3 regions of the Streptomyces sp. NPDC058470 genome follow, and region 1 is predicted to be linked to each of the others. Evidence: riboswitches for the same ligand, from Rfam matches in the RefSeq annotation. Region 1 holds a riboswitch; each other region holds the start of a gene.
What was found. Region 1 has a riboswitch for S-adenosylmethionine ahead of ACFWP7_RS10930 (putative leader peptide). Riboswitches for the same ligand answer to the same signal wherever they lie in the genome.
Positions count from the first base shown of each region.

Region 2: another riboswitch for S-adenosylmethionine. It lies ahead of ACFWP7_RS28270 (aminotransferase class V-fold PLP-dependent enzyme); the one in region 1 lies ahead of ACFWP7_RS10930 (putative leader peptide).
Region 3: another riboswitch for S-adenosylmethionine. It lies ahead of thrC (threonine synthase); the one in region 1 lies ahead of ACFWP7_RS10930 (putative leader peptide).

Region 1 is NZ_JBHXMF010000011.1:120,786-131,684, reverse strand. Features, by position in the region: gene ACFWP7_RS10945 (NtaA/DmoA family FMN-dependent monooxygenase) at 1-90, opposite strand, end outside; gene ACFWP7_RS10940 (LLM class flavin-dependent oxidoreductase) at 109-1,353, opposite strand; gene ACFWP7_RS10935 (putative leader peptide) at 1,431-1,496, opposite strand; SAM riboswitch class IV at 1,593-1,706, opposite strand; SAM riboswitch class IV at 1,923-2,067, shown strand; gene ACFWP7_RS10930 (putative leader peptide) at 2,104-2,169, shown strand; gene ACFWP7_RS10925 (glutathione S-transferase C-terminal domain-containing protein) at 2,262-3,041, shown strand; gene ACFWP7_RS10920 (peptidoglycan-binding protein) at 3,056-3,736, opposite strand; gene ACFWP7_RS10915 (SpoIIE family protein phosphatase) at 4,055-6,469, shown strand; gene ACFWP7_RS10910 (SCO5389 family protein) at 6,525-6,917, opposite strand; gene ACFWP7_RS10905 (ATP-binding protein) at 7,049-8,011, opposite strand; gene rpmF (50S ribosomal protein L32) at 8,013-8,183, opposite strand; gene ACFWP7_RS10895 (DUF6445 family protein) at 8,375-9,055, shown strand; gene ACFWP7_RS10890 (luciferase family protein) at 9,202-9,579, shown strand; gene ACFWP7_RS10885 (transporter substrate-binding domain-containing protein) at 9,574-10,296, opposite strand; gene ACFWP7_RS10880 (LAETG motif-containing sortase-dependent surface protein) at 10,534-10,899, opposite strand, start outside.
Region 2 is NZ_JBHXMF010000043.1:97-10,995, reverse strand. Features, by position in the region: gene ACFWP7_RS28310 (hypothetical protein) at 1-345, opposite strand, end outside; gene ACFWP7_RS28305 (NlpC/P60 family protein) at 377-1,399, opposite strand; gene ACFWP7_RS28300 (NlpC/P60 family protein) at 1,616-2,647, opposite strand; gene ACFWP7_RS28295 (NYN domain-containing protein) at 2,952-4,301, opposite strand; gene ACFWP7_RS28290 (hypothetical protein) at 4,336-4,575, opposite strand; gene ACFWP7_RS28285 (rhomboid family intramembrane serine protease) at 4,729-5,460, shown strand; gene ACFWP7_RS28280 (Lrp/AsnC family transcriptional regulator) at 5,457-5,738, shown strand; gene ACFWP7_RS28275 (PQQ-binding-like beta-propeller repeat protein) at 5,779-7,917, opposite strand; gene ACFWP7_RS28270 (aminotransferase class V-fold PLP-dependent enzyme) at 7,988-9,349, opposite strand; SAM riboswitch class IV at 9,539-9,655, opposite strand; gene trpD (anthranilate phosphoribosyltransferase) at 9,767-10,831, opposite strand.
Region 3 is NZ_JBHXMF010000097.1:14,769-23,259, forward strand. Features, by position in the region: gene ACFWP7_RS40475 (NADH:flavin oxidoreductase) at 1-188, opposite strand, end outside; gene groL (chaperonin GroEL) at 505-2,130, opposite strand; gene ACFWP7_RS40485 (cold-shock protein) at 2,534-2,740, opposite strand; gene ACFWP7_RS40490 (MoaD/ThiS family protein) at 3,210-3,485, opposite strand; gene thrC (threonine synthase) at 3,482-4,822, opposite strand; SAM riboswitch class I at 4,840-4,987, opposite strand; gene ACFWP7_RS40500 (glucosyl-3-phosphoglycerate synthase) at 5,167-6,141, shown strand; gene ACFWP7_RS40505 (trehalose-6-phosphate synthase) at 6,218-7,642, shown strand; gene otsB (trehalose-phosphatase) at 7,639-8,484, opposite strand.

The DNA of each region.
Region 1 (10,899 bases):
GGGGTCGCTCCACACGGTGGTGTTGTTGACGCCGGGGAAGTGCGCCGCGAGGTGGATCTGCTTGAGCGGCTTGTCCGTTGACTTGCTCATGAGTGAGGTCCCTCCGGCTCAGACGTGGGCGGCGTAGCGGTTGGCGGGGCGGGCGAGCCCCAGCAGCCCGCGCAGGGTGTCGGCCTCGTACGAGTGCCGGAAGGCGTCGCGGCGCTGGAGTTCGGGGACCAGGCCCCGGGTGATCGCCGGGAGGTCGTGCCCGGCGACGGCCGGACGCAGTCGGAAGCCGGTCAGCCCGGACTCCCGCAACTCCTGGAGCAGATCGGCCAGTTGTACGGGGGTGCCGGTGAACACCCGCGCGTCGCTGGTGTACGGGTAGCCCGCGAGGGCGTCGAGACGCTCTCGCCGGTCCACCGCGGCGGCGGGGTCGTTGTCCAGGAACACCACGAGGTCACCGAAGAGGTGCAGGGGCTCCTCGGCGCGTCCGGCCGCCTCCTGTTCGGTGCGGACCGCGGCGACGATGGCACGCGCCTCTTCGACGTCGTGCGGAGTGACGTACCCGATGTCGGTGCTGCGGGCGAGCAACCGGAACGGCGCGCCCGTCGTGGACTCGTGGGCCAGTGCGGTGACCAGGGGCTGGCCCTGCGGCGGGCGGGGTGTGATGGACGGGCCCTTGACGCTGAAGTGCTTGCCCTCGAAGTCGATGTAGTGCAGTTTGTCGCGGTCGACGAAGCGGCCGGTGGTGACGTCCCGGATCTCCGCGTCGTCCTCCCAGCTGTCCCACAGTCGGCGCACCGCCTCGACGTAGTCGGCGGTCTCGTCGAACAGGTCGACGATCAACTCCTGTAGAGCCGGGGTCTCCAGGTCTTCGATACGGAGCTTCGGGAACGTCCGGCGTCCGAAGTGAGCTGCCTCGTTTTGCCGCGCGGACGCCTGCACCCGCAGGCCCGCGCGGCCGGTGCTCACATAGTCGAGGGTGGCGATGGCCTTGGATATGTGGAAGGGCTCCGTGTGGGTGGTCACCACGCTCGGCACCAGCCCTATGTGGCTGGTCAGCGGCGCGACACGGGCGGCGATGAGGACGGCGTCGAGTCGGCCGCGTACCTGATCGGTGCGTGCGTCCGGTTCTTGGAGGCGTGCGGACTGCGGGCCAAGGCTGTCCTCGATGGTCACGAAGTCGAGCAGGCCGCGCTCTGCCTCGGTGATCAGGTCGGTCCAGTACGAGGCGGTGAACAGATCGTGGGGGCGGGCCACCGGATCACGCCAGGCGGCCGGGTGCCAGCCCGCGCCGTCGAGGGCGACGGCCAGGTGCAGTGCGGCGGTGGAGGAAGAGGATGAGGGCAACGACGTTGACGAGGACACGAAAGGGGTGCCTTCCTGATCGACCGTGTGAGATCGCCGGGCCTCGAACTGGGAGGGTGCGGCGGCGGGGTGACAGGTCAGGGACGACAGAGCGCGCCGGCCACGCGCTGGAGATCGATGTGCGGCCGGGAGTACAGGTGCACGCGACGGCGCGGGGCGAGAACCGGGACACGAAGACGGGGCACGGGCTGCACGTCCGTCACCTCCGCCCTTCCGGCTCGGCGGGCTGGAGGCCGCCGGCATCGCGCTTGCGGAACCCGGGACGGGTACCGCCTGGTCGTCACCTGGAGCACCCCGCCGCGGAGGAGGGTTGCCGGTCAGCAAGCCAGGGCTTGACGCTGACGCTCATAACCTGCTGGGGACGTTACGGGAGGCCACAGCGGTGCGCAATGCCCGGGGATCATGGTCGTGCTCACACCGCCGCGCGTCCTCAGGAGCGACAACCACCGGGCTGCGCAATCTGTTCCACGCCTCCTGTCCAGCCTGAGGCACGCCGAATGACCACCTGGTGAGACTGCGCCGGAGGCCTTCTTGACGGCCTCACGGAGCGCACCGACACTGGCGGGGACGGTCACGATTGTCAGCGCCCTTCGGGCAGGTTCTCCTGCCCGTGAGGTCATCGGCCCCGGCTCGCTGGCAGGCAACCCTTCCACCGCGACGGGGTGCCCCGGGTGACGACCGGGTCCCGCCGGTGCGGTGGGACAAGCGTGGTCTCGCGTCTCGCGAGCCCCGAGTGTGGGACAGGTGGGAATGGCCAACAGCGGTTTGACGAGACGCCTGCACATCGATCTGTTGCGTGTCTCCAGCGCCTACTAGTCCGAGCGATCCGGACCGGTACGTAGCGCAGTCACTCCGCTCCGCCGCGGTGCCCACAAGGTGGCCGTGGCTTCCTCGTCCCATGGAGAGTCATGTCCGAGACAATCTCGCACGCCCCGAACTCCGGTACGTCCAGCACGTGTACCCCGACTCCGTGCGTCCCCGGCTCACTTGACGCGGTCCCTCACCCCCGGATCGCCGCCACCCCGTCCGCCCGCCCGCACCGTTTCCGCAGCCGTATCGGAGTGGGTCTCGCCGGCGGCTTCTACCCGGCCCCGCACCGCTACGAGTTGTATCTGTCCGCGCACTGTCCCCTCTCGCTGCGGGTCTCCATCACCCACGGCCTGCTGGGTCTGAAGGACTCGGTCGCCACCACTCTGCTGGCGCTCCCCGCCGACACCCCCTCCGCGTTCGCCTCACTGCGCGGGGCGTACGAGGCCACCTGGCACCACTACGACGGTCCGCTGACCGCCCCCGCGCTGTGCGACCGGTGGAGCGGACGGGTGGTCAGCAACCACACGCCCGACATCCTGCGCGACCTCGGCGACCTCTTCGCCGACCGCGCCGGATCCTGTCACTCCCCGCTCCGCCCGGCGGAACTCGCCGCGGACATCGACGCCCTGCGCGACCTCCTCGACCGGGATGTCACCCCGGGTGCGCCGCCGCAGGAACGGTCGGCGGCCCTCGACCTGCTGAACCGTCAACTCGCCTCTGGCCCCTATGCGTTGGGCAAGGAACTGACCGCGGCCGATGTGGACCTGTGGGTCGCCCTCGTCCCACTCGAAGCGGCTCAGGACCTGTCCTCGTACGCGCTCCTCCAGGACTATGTGCGACGTCTCGACGCCCACCCGGCCTTCCATCGGCACCTGTAGGTCAGGAGTGCTCGTCACGTACGGGATTCCAGGGCGGCCCGGGTGTCGTTGCCGTAGACGCCCGTCTCGTCGCCCCGGATCCCGTACCAGCGCTGGAAGCGGGCCACGGCCTCGGTGAGTGTGGGGTCGTAGGTTCCGCTCGTGACGCCGCTCTCGTACACGTCCGGGATATGGAGGAGCCGTTCCTGGAGTTCCGTCACGTCGGGGCCGCGGTCTCCCTCCCGGAGGGTGCCGGTGCCGTCCGGGTCGGCGGCGCCGGAAGGGGCCTGGACGACGGGGGCCGTGGCGGACGGGGCGGCACCGGCCCGCGATCCGCCGTCACCGCCGGGCAGCAGTATGGCCAGGGCGAATCCGACCAGCGCGGCCGCCGCCACCGAACCGACAACCGTGGCCCGGCGCGGACCGGTGGCACGCTCGGGCCCGGGCTCATGCACGGGCGGCGCCGCCGGCTGCGCCTCCCCGTCGGCGGCATAGTTCTCGCCGGCCAGGACGGGCTGCAGTTCCTCCGTCTCGCCCAGGTACGCCGACGGCAATCTGATCGACTCAGGGCTTTCGTCCGGGCCGACGGCCTGCTGATCCTCACGGAACTCCCTCACCAGTTCCGCGAGGGCCTCCGTCCGGCGGCGTTGCTGGACGTAGGTGGGTTCGAGTGCCGGGCGGCGCATGGGCTGCTCGCGTTCGGGCGGTGTCGACACACTGCTCTCCTTCCGTGCGACGCGGTCTCCCGCCATCCCCGTGGAGAGATACGGAGGCACCGGCGCGGGAGTTCAACCGCCGCCGGCCGACTCCGTGACGGACGAACGGACGAACGGACGAACGCGGCACGCGACCCGTCACTGTACGTAACCCCCCTCGGCCTCCGTGCGTCCCGCCGTGCGGCAAGTCCAAGCCCGCGCGACAGTCGTACAACGTGAAGAATGAGCGCGAGGGGGTAAGACCACCTTCGGAGAGCGGAGAGGGTCGCGGTGGTTTCGAGCAAGGAACGGGACGTGTCGGCCCAGCAGCGCCTCGACATGGCGGACGCCGTGCCCCTGCTGCTCGACGCCCGTATGGCGGTGACCAGCTGGACCGCGGACGCCGAACGGCTGCTGGGGTACGCGGCCCGGGAGGCGCGGGGACGGCCTGCCGCCGACCTGCTGATCCCCGAGGACGCGGCGCGGCTCCCGGAACTGGCCGAGCGGTGCCGCAGTGACGGCGGCTGGGCGGGCCTGCTGTCCGCACGACACCGGGACGGGCACCCGTTGAAGTTGATGGTTCGGGTTGTCCCCCTACGGCCGAGCGAAGGCGCGGCACGCTGGGTGGTGCTGCTCGCGGACCTGGCCGACGGCGCCGGCTGGCACATGAGCCGCTCGGTGCTGGAGCGGATCACCTCGCGTTCCCCGGTGGGCATAGCGATCGTGGACACGGAGCTGCGGTACGTCTGGTCGAACCCCGCACTGGAGCAGTTCGGCGGAGGCCCGGCCCAAAAACGCCTCGGCCGCAGGCTCGCCGATGTGCAGCCGGGCCTGGACACCGAGCGGATCGAGGCGCAGATGCGCCGGGTGCTTGAGACGGGCGAGCCGGTGGTCGCGTACGAGCACGTGGGCCGCGTGAGCTCCGCGCCACACCGCGAGACCTCCCACGCCATGTCGTTCATCCGTTTGGAGGACGACGACGGTCACCCGATAGGTGTCTACTACACCGTCGTCGATATCGGCGAGAGCTACCGCGCCCGGCGGCGGCTCGCGCTGCTCGACCGGGCCGGCGAGCACATCGGGCGCAGCCTGGACGTCATGCAGACCGCGCAGGAACTGGCCGATGTCGCCGTGCCGGGGCTGGCCGACTTCGTCGCCGTGGACCTGCTGGAATCCGTACTCAGGGGCGGGGAGCCGGCGCCCGGTCCACGGCGCGACGCGGACACGGTGCCGCTGCGGCGCGCCGGGCATCGGTCGGTGCAGGGCGGGCTCCCGGAAACCGCCGTCGAGATCGGCGAAGTGGCCTCCTACCGGGCGGGGTCTCCCCCGATCAGGTGTCTGACGGACGGCGAGTCCTGGCGCGAGGAGCGGCTGGATCCGCTGGGCAGGGAGTGGACCACGGCCACCCCCGGGAGCCACGCCGCCTCCTTCCTCGATCTCGGGCTGCACAGCGTGATGATCGTGCCCATCCGCGCCCGCGGCGTCACTCTGGGCATCACCACGTTCTTCCGGCGCAGCCGCCAGGACCCCTTCGACGCGGACGATCTCAGCCTGGCCGAGGAGTTCGTCGGCCGGGCGGCCCTGTGCGTCGACAACGCCCGCCGCTACACCCGCGAGCGCGACGCGGCCCTCGTCCTGCAGCGCAATCTGCTCCCCCATCGCTTCCCCGACCAGGACGCGGTGGAGGTCGCGGCCTGCTACCGGCCCGCGGACGAACTGACCGGTCTCGCCGGGGATTGGTACGACGTGATTCCGCTGTCGGGTGCGCGGGTGGCCCTGGTGGTGGGCGAGGTGGCCGGCCACGGTATCGACGGCGCGGCGGCCATGGGACGGCTGCGGGCCGCCGTACAGACCCTCGCCGATCTGGACCTGACGCCGGAGGAGGTACTGGCCCACCTCGACGATCTGGTCAGCCGCGCCGCCCGGGAGGAGGGCACCGGCGCCGACGACCGTACGAGCGGCATGCAGGCGGTCGGCGCCAGCTGTCTGTACGTGGTGTACGACCCGGTCAGCGGCCAGTGCTCGATGGCGGGCGCGGGCCACCCCGCTCCCGCGATCGTCACCCCCGACGGAACCGTCACCTTCGCGGACCTCCCCCACGGCCCCGCCCTGGGGGTGGGAGGTCTGCCCTTCGAATCGGTCGAGCTGAACCTCGCCGAGGGAAGTGTGCTGGCGCTGCACACCGACGGTCTGATCTCCACACTGCGTACGGGGCGTGATCCGGAGGCGGGCAGGGAGCGGCTGCGCCGTGCGCTGGAGGCACATGGTCAGCCGCTGGACGGACTGTGCCGACGCATCGTCGACGATCTCGTGCCGACGCGTCCGTACGACGACGTGGCGCTGCTGATGGCCCGGACCCGTCGGCTGGGGGCCGGGCGGGTCGCGACCTGGGACCTGCCCATCGATCCGGCGATCGTCGCGACGGCCCGAAAGTCGACCTCGCAGCAGCTGCACACCTGGGGTCTGGACGAGCTGGCCTTCACCACGGAACTGGTGGTGAGCGAACTCGTCACCAACGCCATCCGGCATGCATCGGGCCCGATCCGGCTGCGGCTGATCACCGACCAGGCGCTGATCTGCGAGGTCTTCGACGGCGGCGCGACGGCCCCGCACCTGCGCCATCCCAAGACGACCGACGAGGGGGGCCGCGGTCTGTTCCTGATCTCCCAGTTCACCCAGCGCTGGGGTACCCGCTACACCGCCGAGGGAAAGATCATCTGGGCGGAACAGTCCCTCACGGAACCGGCGGTCTGACGTACTCGGGTGGTGGCCGCTTTCCGCCGAGCGGCCACCACCCGCACCTGCCGACTCAGCAGTCGCGGAACTCCGGTGACTGGTTGAGGATCTGCGAGCGCAGCGAGGTGAACCGGGTGTGGGTCTCGCCGCCCTGCGCCTCGGGGCGGAAGACGGCGACACGGTGGCAGTTCATGAAGGCGAGGGTGACGCCGAAGTGCCTCTCCAGGCTGGAGCGGATCGCGTCACTGGCCAGCGCCCGCAGCAGCTGCCCGCGTTCCCTCTCCGAGGGCGGCGGTGTGTGGTTGTCGGCGAACTCCCGTGCCCCGTCCCGTAGTTCACCGACCAGGCCGGCGATGAGATCGTAGGCGTACGGCAGTGACGTACGGACGGTTTCCACGAAGTCCCCTTCGCGGACCTGACCGCGTTCGGCTTCGGCGAGCAGCTTCGGGGAGACGTCGAGTGACATGAAGAGGCAGTCCTGTCGTCGACTGGTTCGGGTGGTGTGCGGTGATGGTGCGTCGGCGGGCGGTGTACGGCGGTTTCGTGGGCCGTGTGCCGCCGCGCCCCATGGCCTGTGGTGGCGCTTCTTCGCCCCGTTCAGGCGGGGTTCGACGCCAGGGCCGTCGGGCCGTGCCGGAAGCCCGGGTCGATCTGTGCGGAGAGGTCGCTGCCGGTGGCCCGGTCGGCCCAGGCCGCGGCGTTGCGGAGGTGGAAGGCGACGGCGTGCTCCTGGAAGGCCGACCAGTCCTTGGTCCGGGCGTCCAGTGCGGTCCGCAACTGGCTCAGGGCGTGGAGGTTGTGCGGCTCCACATCGCCCTGCGGGCGGCCCTGTTCACGGGATCGCACCCAGGAGGAGTACTGAAAGTACGTCAGGAGGTCGTCGCCGACGTGCTCCTTGAGGAACAGTACGTCGTCCTCGCCGGTGACCTTGTTGCCGACCACCGCCACCGGGATCCCGAACTCCTCGGCGTGGTCGCGGTATTGGCGGTACACCGAGATGCCCTTGCGGGTGGGCTCGGCGACCAGGAAGGTCATGTCGAACCGGGTGAAGAGGCCGGAGGCGAAGGCGTCCGCGCCCGCGGTCATGTCGACGACGACGTACTCACCGGGTCCGTCGACCAGATGGTTGAGGTACAGCTCCACCGCTCCGAGCTTGGAGTGGTAGCAGGCCACGCCGAGATCGCTCTCGTCGAACTCACCCGTGACCATCAAGGGCACGCCCTCCACATCCTGGACATGGTGGGAGTGCACGGCGTCGTCGCCGAGGAGCCTCAGCAGGCGCGATCCACGGCCCGGCGGGGTGGTCTTGATCATGGCCTCGTGTGAGGTGATGCGCGGGTTGCCGCCGCGCAGGAAGTCCTTGATCTCGCCCAGCCGTGCGCTGAGGGGCGGCGCGGTGAAAGATCGGTCGTCGCCGAGGCCCAGGGCCTGGGCCAGGTGCTGGTTGATGTCGCCGTCGATGGCGACCAGGGGCGCTCCGGAGTGCGCGAGGTGACGGGCGAAGAGGGCCGACAGCGTGGTCTTGCCGCTGCCGCCCTTCCCGACGAAGGCAGCGCGCACGTCAGCCCTCCGGGCGCAGCAGCCCGCGCTCGTACGCCTTGGCGAGCCGTTGCGGTACGAGGTACGAGGAACCGTCGACGGTGACAGGGACGAGCTGCACCGGGGCGGCCTTCCACTGCGCGCGGCGGTGGCGGGTGTTGCTGCGGGACATCTTCCGCTTGGGAACGGCCATATCGGTCTCCTGTGAGGGGTGGGATGGCGAAGCTCACGCTATATGAACATGGATCCCATTACCAAGCCGACACCGCAGGACATGGCACCGCGAGACGCCTCTCCCCGACTCCTTCGCGGGCGGACCGAGTTGACGGAAGGTTGACCAAATCGCAGGAGATCACTGACGTTCCCGTCTATATGGTCTCCCGCATGCCCCCACAACCTCAGAGAACGCCAACTCTCCCGGTCCTCCCCTACCGGAAGCCCACCCGCGACCGGGACTACTGGGTGTTCGACGACGTACTGCCCGACGCGGATGCCGTCCGAGCCCGATGCCTCGCCAAGGACGACTGGGTCAAGGGCCATCCGTACACCTCGGAGAGCTGGCCCGGCCTTCGCGCGATGCCCGGGCTCGAACCGGCCGAACTGTCGCGCGTGGAACGGCTGGTGAAGAAGGCCACCGGGGCGCGTGAGCTGTGGCTGCAGAGCACACCCTCCGGAGGCACCCTCAATCACAACTGCATCCAGGTGGTGGGCCAGGGTGAGGGGGATTCGCGCCCGCACACCGATTCCCGCTCGCTGTGCCGCTACGCCGCGGTGCTCTATCTCAACCCTGCCGCCCCCAAGGACTGCGGCACCAGCTTCTACCGGCAGAGCCTGCCCGGCGGAAGGCTGGGCGGCAACATGGTGGCCGCGCCGCACAACAACCTGATCGACGCACTCGGTACACGTTTCGTCCCGCCGGACTCCTTCGTCGAGGACATCCGCGTACCCCACCGGTACAACCGGCTGCTCGCCTACAACGCCAACCTGATCCACAGCGCCAGCGGCTACTGCGGCTCCACCATCGAGGACAAGAGAATGACGGCGGTCTTCTTCTGGATGGCATGAACACACCATGCCGCTGCGGCACGTAGCGCTCCGCGGATTCGACTCGCCCCAATTTCGCGACGAGTTCCGGATGTTCGGGCGGTATGTACCAGTTACGGGTCTCCGACATCCTGGTGGCCAACCGGTGAGCGGGTCATGATGTAGTCATGACGTTGGCCCTGCGCGCCATGACGCGACTGGCGAATTGGCCGGACCTGGCTGAGGCCCTGCCGAGCTGCGGCACAGGACGGGCGCTGCGCTCGGAACAGGCCGAGATCGTCCACTTCCATTCGGAACAGGACGTCGACCTGCATCTCACCTCCCGGGCCATCCTCCGTTTCGAGGGCTACCTGAAGGACGTGCCCGCAGTCCATATCGTGCCCGGTTCACGCTGGGTGACGATACGTCTGGAAGTCGACTCGGACATCGATCTCCTTCTGACCCTGGTGAGCTTCGCTCTGTACGCCCACCAGTCGTGGCCGGCTCCGGGTGAAGCGCCGTCGCCGGGGTGCACCGAGCACCGCGGCATGGCGCTGCCTCTATAGGGGCGGGGCGAGCAGAGCGTCCGACTGGTGCGCGCGGCGCAGCGCGTCGGCGATGAATCCGTCGGCCTTCAGCTCCTCGACGAGATCGCGCAGGAACTGGACGGTCTCGGGCCGTCGGGTCGGTGTCGTGCCCACCGCCTGCCGGATCTGCATGAACCGGCCCTCGATCAGCCGGAGTTCGGGATGCGCCGCGACGTACTCGGTCAACGGCTGACGAATCCCGGCGGCGACCTCGATGCCCTGGGCGCGGAAGGCGTCGATACCGTCCTCACCGCGCACCACGCTCGCGTGCTCCAGCGTGCGGGAGAGGTAGAGGTCGTAGGCGGACCCGCGCTGTACACCGATGCGTACGCCCGCGCGGTCGACGTCGGCGACCGTGGTGAGGCCGGAGTGCCGGGGCACGGCGTACACGCCGTCGATCACGACGTACGGCGCGGTGAAGGCGACCTCGGCCTCCCGTACGGGTTCGATGGCCAGGAAGCACAGGTCGGCCCGGCCCGTCCGCAGCGCGTCGAACGACTTGCGTGCCGCGTCGAAGCAGACGAGCTCCACCGGCAGGTCAAGCCGGGCACCGACCTCACGCGCGATGTCGACGCTCACGCCGGTCGGCGCGGTCGGGGTGCCCTGGGCGAGGACCGGATTGCCCAGGTTGATCGACGCCCGCAGCACGCGCTGGGGAGCCAGGTCCTGGGCGAGGGCGTCGATCAGGATCGTCATGAGCTGAGTTTAGGACACGCTTCCCGGCCACCGTCACGGGCCCGCCCGGCGAGGCCGGGACGCTCGGCGACGAGTGGTCCAACGTCCGGGGATCCCCGCTCGGTCGACGGCCGAGGAGGCCTGAGCACGCGAACGGCCCCGGCACTCACGTACAGAACACGGCAAAGGCCTTGGCACTCACGTACAGCATGAGTGCCAAGGCCTTTCGGAGCCGTCGGGCCCGGGGGACGCCGTACGTCAGGCGCGGGTGCCCGTGGCGCGTCGGCGGCGGGTGACGACGGTGATCGCTGCACCGGCCGCGAGGAGGGCCGCGGCGCCGGCGGCGATCGGCAGGGTGTTGCCGCCGCCGGTCTCCGCGAGGTCGCCGGGCGCGGTGGTCCCGCCACCGTTGGGCGACGGAGCGGCAGGCGTGGTCGACTCCGACTCCGACGGGGTCGCCGAAGTGGTCGACTCGGCGGGTGTCGGCTCGGTCGGCGTCGAGGCCGGCGGCGAGGAGGCGGCAGGTGTCGAAGCCGGGGGCGTCTGCGGGGTGCTCGGCGGCTGCGCCGTGCAGTCCTTCGTGCCGCCGTTCCACGCCGCGATCAGCTTGTCCTTGATGACCGC
Region 2 (10,899 bases), on a different contig from region 1:
GGCGGCCGTCACGGGGGCCTTGTCGTAGCCGTCGACGCGGTAGCTCAACTCGGCGTCGGCGGTGGCCCGGTCGCCGGAACGGTGGAAGCCGGTCACGCGGTACGACCAGGCCGCCAGCGGCACCTCCCGGAGATTCCCGAACTCGGTGAGGGGGGTGCCCGTCTGCTCGGTGGCCCGGTACGCCGGCTCGTCCCGGTCCAGGACGGCCGCCGACCGCCGGTCGAGGACCCGCTGCACCTCGGCCGCCGCGGTGTCCGGGGCTGCGCCGCCGCCGCAGCCGACCAGCACGGCGAGCAGCAGCACCAGGGAGAGCCCCGCTCGCGACGCGCGCCTTCGACCAGCCACGTTCCCGATCGTACGGTGCCTTCGCGCGCGGTCAGACCCTGGTGACCGACGAGACCGGCATCATGCCCACGGGGTCGTAGCGGACGGGCGCGCCCGGGTAGGGCGCGTGGATCACCTGCCCGTTGCCCATGTACATCGCGATGTGGCTGGCGTCGTCGCGGTAGGCGATCAGGTCGCCGGGCTGCGCCTGGGAGAGCGGCACCTGCCGCCCGGCGTACCGCTGGGCCTGCGAGGTGCGCGGCAGACCGACCCCGGCCTGTCCGTACGACCACTGCATGAGGCCCGAACAGTCGAAGCCGCCGGGCCCGTTGGAGCCCCACACATACGGGCGGCCGAGCGCGGAGCGGGCCGCGGCGACGGCGGCGGCCGCGCGCCCTGAGGCCGGGGCCGTGCCCGCGAAGTCGGGCATGTCGGAGCGCCCGGAGCGGGACGCCCGGTCATAGGCGGCCCGCACGGAGTCGGGCAGGGCGTTGAGCAACTGCCGCGCCCTGGTGAGCTTCCGCTCGACGGTGCGCTTGTGGTCGGCGACGGCCTTGCGGCTCTTCTCCAGCTCGGCGAGCTTGCCGGCGGCCTCCTCGCGATGCTGGGCGAGGTCGCGCATGGCGAACTGGAGCTCCTTGAGTTCGCCGGCCTGGTGGGCGTTGATCCGATCGAGGACGGCGGCCTTGTCGAGGTAGTCGTCCGGGTCCTCGGAGAACAGCAGCGCGAGGGACGGGTCGACACCTCCCGAGCGGTACTGGGCCCCGGCGAGCGAACCGAGCGCGTCGCGCATGGTGTTGATCCGCTCCTGCTGCCGGGCGATCTCGTCCTGGGCCTCACTCACCTCCTCGCGCAGCGAGTCGGCACGCTCATCGGCCTTGTTGTACGCCTCGGTGGCCTTCTCGGCCTGCTCGTACAGGCGGTCCACCTCGGCCCGGGTGTCGTCCTGCGGCGCTGCGGCGGCCGGTACGGCGCCGAGGGCCGCGGCGGCGGCGGACATCACGCAGACGGCGAAACCGGCGGCGCCGGCGCCCGGGTCGAAGCCGGACGCTGCAAAGCGGCGATGGGACCCCACGAGTAGCCGCTCTCCCTTCCGCTGTCACTCCCCCTGAATTGGAGGAAACGCGGCCGACAGTAGCCGTGCGACGACGCACTGGCCAAAGACCCCGGCGGGCACACAACGTGACACCCCGCCGGAGACGCAGGTCACCGGCGGGGTGTGGGGTCAGCTGGAGTCACCGCGATTCGCCCGTTCGGGCGGCATGGCGACAGCCTCCTCGAAGCGCGTGCGTCAGATCCGGACGCCGAACTGGAAGGGCATGTTGCTGATCGACTCGTAGCGCACGACCGCGCCGGGCTTCGGAGCGTGCAGCACCTGGCCATTGCCCGCGTAGAAGCCGACATGGTGGAAGTCGCTGTAGAAGATGACCAGGTCGCCGACCTGCAGATCGCTCTGCGAGTAGATCCGGGTGCCCGCGCTGGCCTGCGCCTCCGCTGTGCGGGGTATGGACACACCGGCCTGGGCGAAGGCCCAGGAGGTCAGACCCGAGCAGTCGAAGGAGGAGGGGCCGGAGGCGCCGTAGACGTACGGCGAGCCGAGCACGGACTGCGCGGCGGCGTACGCGGAGCCCGCGCGGCCGGAGGCGACGCCTGAGCCGCTGAAGGCGGCGTTCTGGGCGGCGGTGCTGGCCTGCGCCTCCTTCGCGTCGAGGGCTGCCTGCTCCGCGGCCGTGAGGCTGTTGAGGAGTGAATTGGCCTCGGCGAGCTTGGCCTGGACTTCCTTCTTGTTCTTGGCGAGCTCGGTGCGGGTGGCGGCGAGGTCCTTGAGCTTCTCGGAGGCTTCCGAACGCTGCTGGGCGAGCGCGCGCTGCTTCTCCTGGACCTCCTTCAGCGTCTCGACCTGCTGATTGCTCAACTGGTCCATCGTGGACGCCTTGTCGAGGTAGTCGTCCGGGTCCGCCGAGAGGAAGAGCTGCACGGAGGGGTCGATGGCGCCGGTGCGGTACTGGGCGGTGGCCATCGAACCGAGGCCGTCACGCAGGTCGTTGAGCTCCTGCTGGCCGCGGGCCACGTTGTCCTGAAGGGTGTCGATCTCCTTCTGGAGCTTGTCCTGCTTCTCCGTGGCGCCGTTGAGCTTCTCGGTGGCCTGCTCGGCCTCGTCCTGGAGCTTGTCGACCTGGGACTTGACGTCGTCCACGCTCGGCTTCTCGCTCGGCGCGGCGTTGGCGGCATTCGCGCTGAGGACGACGGCTGCGGCCGCGGCGGTGCTGAGCACGGTCAGACGGGCGCGGCTCGGCTGCTTGGGTCGACGGTGGGACGCCACGAAGGCGAGCTCCTTCTTCCTTCAGCCGCCTGCCGATCACTCCGACGGGCGGGCCCCCTCCACCGTCACTCCCAATGAGTGATCACCCGAGCAGAGGTTCGAGGCCTGACCCTAGTGACCTTCTTGTGATCAGTTCAAATCCTGACAGGAAAAATCTCGGTCACTGAGCGTTTCTTTGCCGACAACTCACAAGCAGTAATGCGCACTTGACACTACGTTGCGTGAAGATCCCGCCAATCCGGGCATCACACCCAGACGTTACGCATGACGCTTAGGTTGCCTATGGGGCGTACGCGGCATCCGATCAGCCGTGCGAGAAGCGCTTGAGGAGCACCACCGAAGCCACCGGCCGCGCACCCGCCTTGGCGATCCCGTCGGCCACCTCACGGTCGGTGGAGACGACGATGACCGGCCGTCCCGGCGGCTCGGCGCGCACCAGCTGGCGAATCAACTCGTCCGCCGTGACGCCGGGCTTGGAGAAGAGCACGCGCACCCCGCGCGGCGGCGCGAGCAGCACCGGTGCGGCCAGCTCGGCCCCGTCGAAGACACACGTCACCTCGGCCCCGGTCTGCGCGGCGAGCTGCGAGAGCTGCCCGAGCAGTCTGAGCCGCTGCTTCTCCAGCGGCATCTGCGGATAGCCGGTCTTGGTGACGTTGTAGCCGTCGACCACCAGATGGGCCTGCGGCAGCGCGAGCAGCTGGTCGAGGATCGCCGGGTCGTGCTCGGAAAGCGCCCGGGCCGCGATGTCCTTCGGTGTCATCCGTCCCGGTTCGACCGCGTCGACCGTCTCGGCGGGCCGCACGGACACGGGCGGCAGTGCGAGCTCCCGCCGCAGGCCCTGCGTGGCCTCAAGGACGGTGTCGAGCAGCAGTCGTACCCGCATGTCCTCGACGCTGCGGCCCTCGCGCGTCGCTCTCCGCGTCGCCTCCAGGGCCGCCTCGGCCTCCCCGAGCCGCGCCTTGAGCCGCCGGGCCTCACTCTCGGCGGCCGACAGCTGGGCCTGCCCCTCCGCCCGCGCGGTGTCCGACTCGGCCTGGAGCTTGCGTACAGCCGCCTCGCCGCGCTTGACGTCGCTGAGAGCCCCGCGCAGCTTGCGGTGGAGTGATTCGGCTTCCTTCTTCGCGGATTCCAGCTCCGTACGCAGCCGTTCGGTCTCCGCCTTCGTCTGGCCGCGGGCCTCCGCCAGCTCCTGGCGCAGCCGCTCCAGCTCGGCCCGGCTCTCCTCGTCGGCGCGCTCGGCGTCCGCCCGCAGGGCCTCCTCGCCCGCGGCGGCCACCAGCTTCACCCAGCCCGTGGGGCGCAGCACATAGGCCGCGGCCGCCACGTCCAGCGGATCCGCGGCCGGGGGCGGCGCGCCCGAGTCGAGTGCGCCGGTCAGCTCCGACTGCGCTTCTCTCAGCTTCTCGGCGATCCGCTGCCTGAAGAGCGGGTCCGTCTCCAGCGCGGCCGCCATCGCGTTACCGGCGAACTTGGCCCGCCTGTTGGGCGCGAACCGCGCGAACTGCCGCAACTGCGAGGGCAGTTCGCCGATGGTCAGCCCGCCGAAGCCGTCGGAGACGATCTGCACGACCCGCCGGCGCACACCGTCGGGCAGCGGACGGTCGAGCACCTCGGCGGTGCCGTCGTCCGGCTCCCCGCCTGTGGTCTCCACCATCCGTCACCTCATTACCTGTGCGGGGCCCGCTCCCTCAGGAGCCGGCGCCCGGCCTGTCCACGAGTTCCACCTGATCCAACGCGTTGCACCAGCGACACCGCACCGACTCGATGGTCTCACTGACCACCTCGCGTTCCTCGACCTTGGGTTCCCCGGCGAGGTCGAGATGCACGTACTCGACGACCTTCGACGAACGGGTCACGTCGAAACGTGTGAGGTTGCCGCAGAGCGTGCAGCGCCAGCGGGTCTCGGCAGTCGGGAGGGGAACCGTCATGTGGTGTCGTTTTCCTTCTGGTGTCCGTACCACGCCAGTCTCCCTGGCGTGTATGGCTCGTAACCCTAAGGCCTGGCGGGTACTCGACGTTCGGCCGTCCACTGCGGCGAGGCACTCTGTGTGCATCCGTTCTGTTACGCCATGCTCTGCACCATGATCGGCAACTGGAGTACGACGGTCGGCAGAGCGGTGCGGAGTAAGCCGGCACCGGTGACGTACGGGCTGATCGTGCTGTCCTGCCTGATCTTCGTGATCGGTCCGGCGTCCGGCCTCAATCCGGTGTACGGCACCGGGGACGAACTGCTGGCGGCCCAGCAGGCCTACTTCCGGCGCTGGGGCGTGGTGCCCGCGGAACTCCTCACCGGGGACCCGCGTGCGGCGCTCACCCCCGCCACGGCCCTGTTCATCCACGGCGGCTGGCTCCACCTCCTGGGCAACATGCTCTTCTTCCACGTCTTCGGGGTGATGACCGAGGAACGGATGGGCCGCGTCGAGTTCGCCCTCTTCTATCTGGGCTGCGGCTACCTCGCCCTGCTTGGCTACGCGGTCGCCAACGCGGAGTCCCAGCAGACCCTGGTCGGCGCCTCCGGGGCGATCTCCGCGGTGCTCGGCGCGTTTCTGTACCTGTTCCCCAAGGCCCGGGTGACCAGTCTCTTCCCGTTCCTCTTCTTCCTGCCGCTGCGCTTCCCGGCCTGGGTGGTGCTGCCCTTCTGGGTGACCCTGCAGTGGCTGGCGGCGGGTCGCGCCTCCACCGGCCCCGGGGTCGCCTATCTGGCCCACCTGGTGGGCTTCTCCCTCGGCTTCGGCTACGCGTGGGTGCGTTTCGGCCGGACGACTAGAGTGAAAGCCCCAGCCGCGGCCCCCGAGGGAGAAAACCAGCCGTGATCACCGCGATCGTGCTCATCAAGACCAGCGTGGACCGGATCCCCGAGATCGCGGAGTCGATCGCCGCCCTCGACAGCGTCAGCGAGGTCTTCTCGGTCACCGGTACGTACGACTTGATCGCGATGGTCCGCGTGAAGGCCCACGACGACCTGGCGGACGTCATCCCGGGCAAGATCAGCAAGATCCCCGGCGTCGAGGGCACGGACACCCACGTCGCGTTCCGCACGTACTCCCAGCACGACCTGGAGGCGGCGTTCGCGATCGGCCTGGACGGCTGAGAGCCGGTCCCGGTCAAGCGCGGCTGAGAGCCGGTCCCGGTCAGGCGCTGAGGTCCACCGCGGCGATTCCGCCGCCCGAGGGAACGTAGCAGCGCTTGCCGCTGAGCACGGGGCTGTGCTGGTCCTCGCCGGTGGAGTTGCCGAGCGCCTCGCTCCACACCGGTTTGCCGTCCATACCCAGGGCGCACAGGACGAGCCCGCTTCGCACATAGATACGGTCCCCGGCCACCACCGGGCCCGGCAGCCAGTCGCCGCCTATCTCGTACGTCCACGCGGTGGAGCCGTCGGCCGCCTTGACCGCGTCGACGGTGCCCCGCCCGGTGGTGATCGCGAGCGACCGGTTCCCGGCGACCATCGGGCCGCTGCTCTCCGCCCGGGCATCCCACAGCAGCTCACCGTCGAGGCTGAACGCGTGCCGCTTCGCCCCTCCGTCCGACTCGGCGACGAGGATGTCGCCGACCAGGGCGGGCCGGCCGACGTCGACGCCCGTCGAGACCTCCCAGAGCCTGGTGCCGTCCTCGGCGTCCAGGGCCACCAGGGTGTCGCCGAAGGTGCCCGCATAGACCACGCCCCCTGCCACCAGCGGGGTGCCGGTCGGACCGGCGGGGGTCGACGCGCTCCACAGCACGGTGCCGTCGGCCGCGTAGCAGCGGAACCCTCCCTCATCGGTGCCGCCGGTGGCGACCAGTACGCCGCGGCCCGCGAGAATCGGCGGGTCGTAGCCGTTGTCGCCGACGTTCCTGGTCCAGCCGAGCTTGCCCGTCGCGTCCACCGCGCACAGCCGGCGCCGCGCCCTCTTCTGGTCCCAGACGACGCAGAAGATCCCGTCCGGGGTGACGACGGGCGTCGACACCTCCTCGCCGAGCGCGAGCGCCCAGTGCCGCCCGCCCGCACGGGACAGGGCGTGCAGCTTCCCGTTCGCGTCCCCGAGGTAGACGACTTCGCCGTCCGGCGACACGGCGACACAGGGTCCGTACAGGCCGCCGAGCCCCGCGGCGTCGTACTGCCAGGCCAGGGCGGCGGAACTCTCCGTGCCCGCCGCGGATGCGGTCCGGGGGGACTCGGGAGACTCGGAGGTCCCGCCGCCCTGCGTTCCGCCCTCCCGCTGCCAGAGCCACCAGCCGGCTCCCCCGCCGGCGGCGACCACCGCCCCGCCCGTCACCGCCGTCAACAGCCTCCGCCGCGAAGGCCGTTCGGGTTCCGGTAAGCGGTCCGGCGCCGAAGCGCCCGTGACCGTCGCCGGGGCGATGTACTCGACGCGGCTCTCTCCCTCGCCCGACTCGCGCTCCGGAAGCCACCGCTCGTCCCCCGCGACCGTCGCCGGTGCGGAGGTGAGCCACCCCGGCCGCAGAGCCGCCCGCAGGGAGGCCGCCGAGTGTCCGGCGGCCTCGACCACTTCCTCGGGGGTGGGCCGGCCCCCGGGCTCCTCCCGCAGACAGGCCTCGACCAGCGGAAGCACGCGCGCCGGAACCCCGGAAAGATCGAAGTCCCGTGTGACGATGCGCAGCAGGATCACCGAGTCCTGGCCCTCCCCGAAGGGCTCGCGGCCGCTCGACGCGTACGCCAGCACGGCGCCCAGCGCGAAGACGTCACTCGGCGGACCCACCTCGGAACCGTTGCGGATCTGCTCGGGCGAGACGTATCCGACCGAGCCGACCATGGTGCCGGTGCGGGTCATCGCCGTCGCCTCCAGCGCCCGTACGATCCCGAAGTCGATGACCCGCGGACCGTCCGGCGCCAGCAGGATGTTGGACGGCTTGAGGTCGCGGTGCACCATGCCTTTGGCGTGGATCGCGGCGAGGGCCTCGCCCAGTGCGGCCGCGAAGGTGAGCACCGCGTCCTCGGGCAGCGGGCCGCCGTCGAGTACCGCGTCACGCAGGTTCGGCCCCTCGACGAACTCCGTTGCCATCCAAGGCCGTTCGCCCTCCGGGTCGGCGTCGATCACCCGCGCGGTGTAGGTGCCGCTCCCCCCGACGGTCTGCGCGGCCCGCACCTCCTGGCGGAACCGGGCGCGGAAGGTGCGGTCCTGAGCGTGCTCGGCCCGCACCACCTTCACGGCCAGCCGGAGCCCGGCACGCGACTCGGCGAGATAGACCTCGCCCATGCCGCCCGCGCCGAGCCGCCCGAGTACCTCGTACGGACCTATCCGCCGTGGATCCGTCTCCCGCAGCGCCTGCACTCCCCGTGACTCCCCTGATCGCCGTACGGCCGCCGAAGGGGAGCGTATACGCCGTGCTCCTGTCCGGCGATCACACGGCCGGAACGCAACGCCCGTCCTGCGTCCGGTAGTTCCACTTCGCGCCGTCCCGGACGAGCTCCTTGACCGCGCGCACGAAACGCTCGACGTGCTCGTCCGGCGTGCCGGCGCCGAAGCTGACGCGGATGGCGTTGAGGGACTTCTCGCCGGGCGCGGCCTCGGGGGCGCCGCACTCGCCCTGGGTCTGCGGGTCGCTGCCGAGGAGGGTGCGCACCAGCGGGTGGGCGCAGAACAGGCCGTCGCGCACCCCGATGCCGTACTCGGCGGACAGGGCGGCCGCGAAGTGCGAGCTGTTCCAGCCCTCGACGACGAAGGAGATGACGCCGACGCGCGGGGCGTCGTCGCCGAAGAGCGAGAGGACCCTGACCTCGGGCACCTGGGCGAGACCCGCGCGGACCGTCTCGATCAGGTGCTGCTCACGGGCGACGAGCGTGTCGAAACCGGCTTCGGTGAGCGCCTTGCAGGCGGAGGCGATCGAGTAGACGCCGATCACGTTCGGCGAGCCGGCCTCGTGCCGGGCGGCGCTCTCGTGCCACTCCACGTCCACACCCCCGTCCGTACGCCGCGACACCTTGCGGCTGGCGCCGCCGCCCGCCAGGTACGGCTCCGCCTCGCGCAGCCAGTCGGAGCGGCCCGCGAGGACACCGGAGCCGAAGGGGGCGTACAGCTTGTGCCCGGAGAAGGCGACCCAGTCGACGTCGAGGTCGCGCACCGACACCGGGTGGTGCGGGGCGAGCTGCGCGGCGTCGAGGACGATGCGCGCGCCGTGCGCGTGCGCGGCGGCGGCCAGCTCACGCACCGGCCACAGCTCACCCGTGACGTTCGAGGCGCCCGTGACACAGACGAGGGCCGGACCCCGAGGGTCGCGGTGGCTGAGCGCGCGCTCCAGGGCCGCGACGGCCTCCGCCGGCGTACGCGGGGCGTTCAGGTACGTCACCTGCGCGTCCCGCCAGGGAAGCAGCGAGGCGTGGTGCTCGGTCTCGAAGACGAAGACCTGGCAGTCGGCCGGAAGGGCGGCGGCGAGCAGGTTGAGCGAGTCGGTGGTCGACCGGGTGAAGACGACCTGGTCGTCGGCACGGCAGTCCAGGAACTCGGCGACGGTGGTGCGGGAGTTCTCGAAGAGGTCGGTGGACAGCTGGGACAGGTACCCGGCCCCGCGGTGCACGCTGCCGTAGTACGGGGCGTAAGCGGCCACGTCGTCCCACACCCGCTGGAGGGCCGGGGCGCTGGCGGCGTAGTCGAGGGCGGCGTACGTGACCTCGCCACCGGTGACGAGCGGGACGGTGACATCTTGTCCCAGAACGGGCAGCTGGGTACAAACGTCCTGGTCGGCGGCAACGGTGGAGACAGACATGGCGAACTCCTGTGAGACGCGGGGAAATCTCCGCGCGAGCCGGTCCATGGAGATGACGCTCAGCGCGGGAAGGGGGTGAAAGGGATAGGCGGAAGAGGGGCTCTACGCCCTATCGCATTCGCTTGCTCACAGAAGGCTCCCTCGAATGACCAGGACCCCTGGGCCTTAACCACTCAGAAGAGGGCGAGGGGTCCGCGCTTGCCGCAGACCTCGCTGCCTACGGCCTGGTCTTCACCCGGGGCACCCCGCCACGGACGGAGGGTTGCCGGACAGTCGGCCGGGGCCTCATGACTGTCACTCATGACCTGCCGAAAAAACTAACCGAACCGATCGCGACGGCGCAACCCGTGTCCGGATCCCGGAACGCGCAAGGGGCCGGACCTCTTCGGCCCGGCCCCTTGCGAACCGCCTCGCGAACTACGCGTTGGTCGCCGCCACCCACCGCTCCAGCGTCCGTTTCGCCGCCCCCGAGTCGACGGCCTCCGCCGCCTTCGCCATCCCCGCGCGGATCTGCTCCGCGAGCGGCCCGTCACCCGGCGACAGGGCCACCAGCGCCGCCGCCGAGTTCAGCAGCACGGCGTCCCGCACCGGCCCCGTCTCGCCGTCGAGGAGCCGGCGCGCCACGTCCGCGTTGTACGTGGAGTCCGCGCCCCGCAGCGCCTCGATCGGGACCAGGTCGATGCCGACGTCCCTCGGGTCGAAGGTCTCCTCGGTGACCTTTCCGTCCCGTACGACCCACACCCGGGACGTGGAGGTGATGGTCAGCTCGTCGAGCCCGTCGTCGCCGCGGAAGACCAGCGAGGAGTTGCCGCGCTCGGCGAAGACGCCCGCCACGATGGGCGCCATGCGGGGGTCCGCGACGCCGACGGCCTGCGCCTTCACCCGTGCCGGGTTCGTCAGCGGACCGAGCGCGTTGAAGACCGTACGGATGCCCAACTGCGCCCGCGCGGCGCCCACATGACGTAGCGCCGGGTGGAACTTCACCGCGAAGCAGAAGGTGATCCCGGCCTCCTCGGCCACCTCGGCCACCCGCTCCGTCGTCAGCTGCAGATTGACCCCGAGCTTCTCCAGGACGTCGGACGCCCCGGAGGCGGAGGAAGCCGCCCGGTTGCCGTGCTTGACGACCTTCGCGCCCGTCCCGGCGATGACGATCGCCGACATGGTGGAGATGTTGACGGTCTTGGCCCCGTCACCGCCCGTACCGACGATGTCGACGGTCCTCCCCGGCACCTCGATCACGTTGGCGTGCTCGTACATCATCCGTACGAGTCCGGTGATCTCCTCGACGGTCTCTCCCTTGGCCCGCAGTGCCACCGCGAACCCGGCGATCTGCGCGTCGGTCGCCTCACCGCGCATCATCAGGTTCATCGCCCAGGCGGTGTCGTCCGCACTCAGGTCACGGCCGTCGAGCAGGCCGTTCAGCAACCGGGGCCAGGAACGGTCCGCCGCGGTGTCGCCTCCAGCGGGGTTCACAGCGCTCATGGTCGCTCCTGGGGTGCTCAGAGAGGTACGCGGGTGGACTTGCCCCCATCCGTAGGGGCGAGTCCACC
Region 3 (8,491 bases), on a different contig from region 1:
GTGACGATGAGGCCCACGCCCGCGGCGGCGCGGCGGGCGTAGTACGACGCCACGTCCTCGCCGGGGATGCCGCCCGGGGAGAACTGGCGGGTCATCGGCGCCATGACGATCCGGTTCGGGACGGTCAGGCCGTTGAGGGAGACGGGGCGGGACAGGATCTGGGCCGCGCGGGAGGGAGCGGTTGTCACGTGAGGGCTCCTATGGGGAGAGGTCGGTCGGACGGCTGGCAGGCGAAGGGATGCTCATGCATAGATACATGTGATGGATATCTGCACGCGCATTAGTTCCTGCCAGCAACTTCAACCGCCTCGCCCGTCAGCGCATTCCGGCTCCCGCGCGCCTTCCTCGTGATCCAGGACACGCGTCCGGATCACCCGGAGGGTGTGCGGACACGCGTCCCTACGGCACCCGGAAACGCCCGAGGGCGGCACCCCCTGGGAGAAAGGGGTGCCGCCCTCGGTACGAAGGACGGTGATCAACCGGGAGCCGAGGCCCCTAGGTCGATCAGAAGTCCATGTCACCGCCCGGCATGCCGCCCGGAGCGCCGCCTGCGGCGGCCTTCTCCGGCTTGTCGGCGATGACGGCCTCGGTGGTGAGGAACAGCGCGGCGATGGAGGCGGCGTTCTGCAGGGCAGAGCGCGTGACCTTCGCCGGGTCGATGATGCCTTCGGCGATCATGTCGACGTACTCACCGGTCGCGGCGTTCAGGCCGTGGCCGACGGGCAGGTTGCGCACCTTCTCGACGATGACGCCACCCTCGAGACCACCGTTGATGGCGATCTGCTTGAGCGGGGCCTCCAGGGCGAGCCGCACGGCGTTGGCGCCGGTCGCCTCGTCACCCGTGAGCTCCAGCTTCTCGAAGACCGAGGAAGCCTGGATGAGGGCCACGCCACCACCGGCGACGATGCCCTCCTCGACGGCCGCCTTCGCGTTGCGAACGGCGTCCTCGATGCGGTGCTTGCGCTCCTTGAGCTCGACCTCGGTGGCGGCACCGGCCTTGATGACGGCCACGCCGCCGGCCAGCTTCGCCAGGCGCTCCTGGAGCTTCTCGCGGTCGTAGTCCGAGTCGGAGTTCTCGATCTCGGCGCGGATCTGGTTGACCCGGCCGGCGACCTGGTCGGCAGAGCCGGAGCCGTCGACGATCGTCGTCTCGTCCTTGGTGATGACGACCTTGCGGGCACGGCCCAGCAGGTCGATACCCGCGTTCTCCAGCTTGAGGCCGACCTCCTCGGAGATGACCTCGCCGCCCGTGAGGATGGCGATGTCGCCGAGCATGGCCTTGCGGCGGTCACCGAAGCCCGGCGCCTTGACGGCGACGGACTTGAAGGTGCCACGGATCTTGTTGACGACCAGCGTCGACAGAGCCTCGCCCTCGACGTCCTCGGCGATGATCAGCAGCGGCTTGCCCGACTGCATGACCTTCTCCAGGAGCGGGAGCAGGTCCTTGACACTGGCGATCTTCGAGTTGGCGATCAGGATGTACGGGTCGTCCAGGACGGACTCCATACGCTCCATGTCGGTGGCGAAGTACGCCGAGATGTAGCCCTTGTCGAAGCGCATACCCTCGGTGAGTTCCAGCTCCAGACCGAAGGTCTGGGACTCCTCGACGGTGATGACGCCTTCCTTGCCGACCTTGTCCATAGCCTCGGCGATGAGCTCGCCGATCTGGGTGTCGGCGGCGGAGATGGAGGCCGTGGAGGCGATCTGCTCCTTGGTCTCGACATCCTTGGCCTGCTCGAGCAGGGCACCGGAGACGGCCTCGACGGCCTTCTCGATACCACGCTTGAGGGCCATCGGGTTGGCACCCGCGGCTACGTTGCGAAGGCCCTCGCGGACCAGCGCCTGCGCCAGAACGGTCGCGGTGGTCGTACCGTCGCCGGCGACGTCGTCCGTCTTCTTGGCGACTTCCTTGACCAGCTCTGCGCCGATCTTCTCGTACGGGTCCTCGAGCTCGATCTCCTTGGCGATGGAAACACCATCGTTGGTGATCGTGGGGGCGCCCCACTTCTTCTCGAGGACGACGTTGCGGCCCTTGGGACCAAGGGTGACCTTGACGGCGTCGGCGAGCTGGTTCATCCCGCGCTCGAGACCGCGCCGCGCCTCCTCGTTGAACGCGATGATCTTGGCCATGTGAAGTGGTCCTCCCGGACTGGGGTGGATTGCTCCGGACCGCGCCCGCGCCCGCGACGGACGGCCTGCCTGCCTCGTGGTTCCTTGCCCCACTTGGCCTGCGGGCCTCACTGACCCGGTCCTCGTTGTCACTCTCACCTGCAGAGTGCTAACGCCAATGATTAGCACTCGCCCCTACCGAGTGCAAGCGACTCCGGAAGATCCCCAGGTGAAGCAGGGGGCGCACACGGCGCGAAGACAGCCGGAGGGACCCGCGGACAGCCGGCCGCAGGGGGCGGGCAGACGAGCAGACCGACGAGCAGATGGACGGACAGACGGACGGGCAGACCGAAGGGCCCGCACCCCCTGGTGGGGATACGAGCCCTTCGTCACGTCGAACAGAACTATTCAGTCGGCGCGTGCTTCAGCTGGTCGCCAGCCGGACCATGTCCGCCTGCGGCCCTTTCTGGCCCTGCGAGATCTCGAACTCGACCCGCTGGCCCTCTTCAAGGGTGCGGTAGCCGTCCATCTGAATCGCGCTGTAGTGGACGAATACATCCGCACCACCGTCGACCGCGATGAAGCCGTACCCCTTCTCCGCGTTGAACCACTTGACGGTGCCCTGAGCCATGCCTAACTCCCCTATTACTGGCCCTTGCACAGGACCGCACTTCGCGGGCCCGGGTCAGACCTCACCCCCCAAGGATTGGGGGTGTGCGCCGGAACGCGTCGACCGCGGCTGAATGTATCTGTCCAACTGCCCTCTGCAACAGGTCAATCGGACGAGAATTCTGAGCACGACCGATCGGGAATATGCGGAGAATTCGCAAAGTTTCAGGGCAAGTCGGGCCCCGTAAATGCCATAAACGGCTCAAAGAGGCGGGGCACTTTGGCTACTTCTTGTCGGGCATCGGGCGAGGACTCATATGCGCCCGGCATGAAACCAACTCGAAAGCGAAGCGGCTTCCCCAACTGTACCGCGCTCAACCATACAGAATTGCCCCCTCCGCTTCTCTCACGGAGGGGGCAATTCGATGAACTCTCGGTGACCGCAATTACCTAAGGTAACGGCAATCACCGTAAGTAATGACGCGTGACGGTCAGCCTCCGGCGACGGCCGGAATGATCGAGACGCCCGCGCCGTCCGGCGTCGCCGTCTCCAGGCCCTTCTCGAAGCGGACGTCGTCGTCGTTCACGTACACGTTGACGAAGCGACGCAGCTTGCCCTGGTCGTCCAGGACGCGTGCGGCGATGCCGGTGTGGTTCTGCTCCAGGTCGGCGATCACCTCGCCGAGGGTGCCGCCCTCGGCCGTCACCTCGGCCTTGCCGGCGGTGTAGGTGCGCAGGATGGTGGGGATACGGACGTTGACGCTCATGACGCGAGGCCAGCCTCTCGGAAGGAGTCCAGGTTCGGGCGGATGGTCGCGGTGAGCCCGGTGTCCGAGGCCACCGCGTCCAGGGTCTTGAGGCCGTCGCCGGTGTTGAGGACGACGGTGGTGAGGGTCGGATCGAGCAGACCGTTCTCGATCAGCTTCTTCGCCACACCCACCGTCACGCCACCCGCGGTCTCGGCGAAGATGCCCTCCGTCTGCGCGAGGAGCTTGATCGCGTCGACGATCTGCTCGTCGTTGACGTCCTCCACGGCGCCGCCGGTACGCCGCGCGATGTCGAGCACGTACGGCCCGTCGGCCGGGTTGCCGATGGCGAGCGACTTGGCGATGGTGTGGGGCTTCTGCGGGCGTACGACGTCGTGGCCGGCCTTGTAGGCGACGGACACCGGCGAGCAGCCCTCGGCCTGGGCACCGAAGATCTTGTACGGCTTGTCCGCCACGAGGCCGAGCTTGATCAGCTCCTGCAGAGCCTTGTCGATCTTCGTGAGCTGGGAGCCGGAGGCGATCGGGATGACCAGCTGGTCGGGGATCTGCCAGCCGAGCTGCTCGCAGATCTCGTACGCGAGGGTCTTCGAGCCCTCCGCGTAGTACGGCCGCAGGTTGACGTTGACGAAGCCCCAGCCCTCGCCGGCCGGGTCACCGATCAGCTCGGAGCAGAAACGGTTCACGTCGTCGTAGTTGCCCTCGATGCCGACGAGCTCGCCGCCGTACACCGCGGCCATGACGATCTTGCCCTGCTCCAGGTCGTGCGGGATGAAGACGCAGGAGCGGAAGCCGGCGCGGGCCGCGGCTGCGCCCACGGCGCCCGCGAGGTTGCCGGTGGAGGAGCAGGAGAGGGTGGTGAAGTCGAAGGCGCGGGCGGCCTCGATGGCCTGGGCGACGACACGGTCCTTGAAGGAGTGCGTCGGGTTGCCGGAGTCGTCCTTGACGAAGAGCTTGCCGGGGGTGACGCCCAGCGCGCGGGCCAGGTTGTCGGCCTTGACGAGCTTGGTCCAGCCGGGGTTGATGTTCGGCTTCTCCGCGACGTCCGCGGGGACCGGCAGGAGCGGCGCGTAGCGCCAGATGTTCGCGGGGCCCGCTTCGATGCGCTTGCGGAGGTCCTCGGTCTCGTAGGCCGAGAAGTCGTACGCGATCTCCAGCGGGCCGAAACACTCCTCGCAGGCGAAGAGCGGGCCGAGCGGGACGCGGTGTCCGCACTCGCGGCAGGAAAGCGCGGTGGCGGGGCCCAGGTCGACGGAGTTCGCGGAATCCGGGGAAGTCACGGAGTTCGTGGTGTTTGCAACGGTGCTTGCAGTGGTGCTTGCAACTGTCTGCGCAGCCATGGAGGCGAGGCCCTTTCTCCTCATCTTCCTCACGACGCACTTCGCCGTGAGACGGATTTGGCACCTTCCCGAGCCGGGAGCCTCGCCACATCGACGTGACAAGAACCAGCTGGAGGGTTGCCGGGGCTTCAACGGGCCGTATCCCTCTGCCCCTCTGGATGAGCGGTATTCAGTTGTGCGCCGGACGACCCCCGACATGCGATGGTCATCAGCGTTGTTCAAGACTGTAACCGAAGGCCTGGATGGTGGAGAGAGCCGTCCGAACCGCGAGATGCCAGCGACACACCAAACGCTGCCGCGGCGACGGGCACAAGCATCCCAATGAACGCAAGGGAGAGCCGCACGTGCTTGAAGACGTCGAGCGCTGGCTGAGCACGCGCTCCTGGTCCGTGACCGACCGGCCGCTCAAGAAGCTCATAGCCGCGAAACGATCCACCAACTCCACGGTGAGCGTGGTCCTGCCCGCGCTCAACGAGGAGGCCACGGTCGGTGAGATCGTCTCCATCATCCGCCGCGACCTGATGACCCGCAAAGTCCCCCTCGTCGACGAGATCGTCGTCATCGACTCGGGCTCCACGGACCGCACCTCCGAGGTCGCCGCCGCCGCCGGTGCGCGAGTAGTTCACCGGGACGAAATACTTCCCCGCATCCCGGCCGTGCCCGGCAAGGGCGAGGTCCTGTGGCGGTCACTCCTGGTGACGAGCGGTGACATCGTCTGTTTCATTGACGCGGACCTCAAGGAGTTCTCGTCGGACTTCGTCTCCGGGATCGTGGGGCCGCTGCTCACCGATCCGGGCGTGGACCTGGTCAAGGCGATGTACGACCGCCCGCTGAACCTGCCGGGTGAACCCACCTCCGGCAGAACCGCGGCCGGTCAGGGCGGCCGTGTCACCGAACTGATGGCCCGCCCCCTGCTGAACATGCACTGGCCGCAGCTGGCCGGCTTCGTCCAGCCGCTCGGCGGCGAGTACGCGGCCCGCCGCACCCTCCTGGAACAGCTCCCGTTCCCCGTCGGATACGGCGTGGAGCTCGGCATGCTCGTCGACGCGCTGCACCTGGTGGGCCTGGACGCGCTCGCCCAGGTCGACGTCGGTGTGCGCAAGCACCGGCACCAGGACGGCCAGGCGCTGGGCCGGATGTCCGCCGCGATCTACCGCACCGCACAGCTCCGGCTCGCCCGCGGCCACCTCATCCGGCCGGCCATCACCCAGTTCGAACGGGGCGAGTCCGGCTTCGAGCCGCGCACCTACTCCGTGGATACGGAAGAACGGCCTCCGATGGCGGAAATCTCGGAGTATCAGTCACGCAAAGCGGCGTAAACCGTCGACGGTATACGTCTGCGCGGTACCCCGTCCGTACGTTTGAGCGTTTCCGGGCCGGGCTAGATTGACGCGTATGGCTTCCACGGCTTCGACTGCTGCTTCCACGGCATCCCCGCAGGGCTCCCACCGGATCCTCGTCGCGTCCAACCGCGGCCCGGTCTCCTACGACGTGCGCGAGGACGGCGAGCTCCAGGCCAGGCGCGGCGGCGGCGGCCTGGTCTCGGGCCTGTCGGCGATCGGCCCGGACGCGGGCGCCCTGTGGGTGTGCTCGGCGCTCGGCGACGGGGACCGCGAGGCGGTGAGGCGCGGGGTCGGCGAGGACGGCGTACGGATGCTGGACATCGACGCCGAGGTGCACGCGGACGCCTACAACGGCATCGCGAACTCCGTGCTGTGGTTCGTCCACCACATGCTCTACCAGACGCCGCTGGAGCCGGTCTTCGACATGGAGTTCCGGCGACAGTGGGCGTCGTACGAGGCCTACAACCGGGCCTTCGCGCAGGCGCTGGCCGACGAGGCGGCCGAGGGCGCCGTGGTGGTCGTACAGGACTACCACCTGACCCTCGTCCCCGGCATGCTGCGGGAGCTCCGCCCCGACCTGCGGATCGGGCACTTCTCGCACACGCCGTGGGCGCCGGTCGACTACTTCCGCATGCTCCCCGACGACATCGCCGAGCAGGTGCTGCGCGGCATGCTCGGCGCGGACCGGCTCGGCTTCCTCACCCAGCGCTGGGCGTCCGCGTTCACCGCGTGCGCGCAGGAGCTGGTCGGCGGCCTCGGTGACACCCGTGTCGGCGTGCACGGGCTCGGCGCGGACGCGGACTTCCTGCGCGAGCGCGCACACGAGGCGGATGTCGCCGAGCGGATGGCCACCCTGCGTGAGCAGATCGGCGAGGGCCGGAAGGCGATCGTGCGGGTCGACCGCACCGAACTGTCGAAGAACATCGTGCGCGGACTGCTGGCCTACCGGCAGCTCTTGGAGGACCAGCCGTCCTGGCGCGAACGGGTCGTGCACGTCGCCTTCGCCTACCCCTCCCGTCAGGACCTCGCCGTGTACCGCGACTACACGGCCGAGGTGCAGCGGGTCGCCGACGACATCAACTCCACCTACGGCACGCCCGGTTGGACGCCGGTCGTCCTGCACGTCAAGGACGACTTCGCCCGCTCCCTCGCCGCGTACCGGCTCGCCGACGTGGCCCTCGTCAACCCGATCCGGGACGGCATGAACCTCGTCGCCAAGGAGGTGCCGGTCGTCTCCGACGAGGGGTGCGTGCTGGTGCTGTCCCGGGAGGCGGGGGCGTACGAGGAGCTGGGCGAGGACGCGATCGTGGTGAACCCGTACGACGTGGTCGGCACGGCGCGGGCGCTGCACGAGGCCTTGTCGATGGGGGCCGGTGAGCGGGCCGAGCGCACCAAGCGGCTGGCCGCCGCGGCGACGGCGCTGCCTCCGGCGCAGTGGTTCCTGGAGCAGCTGCGGGAGTTGGAGAGCCGGCCCTAACCGAGCCGCGCCGTCAGGGCCCTCAGCAGCTGTACGACGCCTGCCGGGCCGTCCACCACCAGGTCGGCCCGCTCGGCCAGTTCCGCGACCTCCGCGCTGCCGCTGCACACCAGGAGGCCCGGGATGCCTTCGGCGCGGAGCTTGTCGACGGCGGCGAAGGCCGGGAGGTCACCGAGGTCGTCACCGGCGTACAGGACCGCTTCCGCGGCGGTCTCGCGGACGTGTGCGAGCAGGGCGACGCCCTTGTCCATCCCCGGCGGGCGGAGTTCCAGGACCATGCGGCCCGGTTCGACGATCAGGCCGTGCCGGCCGGCCAGCTCGGTGAGGGGCTCGCGCAGGGCCTCGAACGCCGCCTGCGGGTCCGCCGCGCGCCGGGTGTGGATGGCGATGGCCCGGCCCTTCTCCTCGATCCAGGTGCCCTGCCAGGCGCCGACCGTGTCGAGGAACCCGGGCAGCTCTGCGCGGACGGTGGCGACGCCGGGGTGCGGGGCGGGGGCGCTGACCGTGCCGGTCCGCGCGTCCCAGCGCTCGGCGCCGTAGTGCCCGAGCACGACCAGGTGCTCCAGGCCCGGCACACCCGCGAAGCCGCCGTGCTCGACCGCCACGGCGGCCGGGCGTCCCGTGACGACCGCCACGGAGGCGACCTTCGGGGCGAGGGCCGCGAGTGCGGGGACCGCGTCCGGATGGGCGCGGGCCTGCTCGGGGTCCGCGACGATCGGCGCGAGCGTCCCGTCGAAGTCGAGCCCGATCACCGCGTGGCCCGGCCCGGCGAGGATCGCGTCGAGACCGGCACGGCCGGCGGGGGTGGTGGGGGTCGGCAGGGGGTCCGCATGGCTGGCCATACGGGGA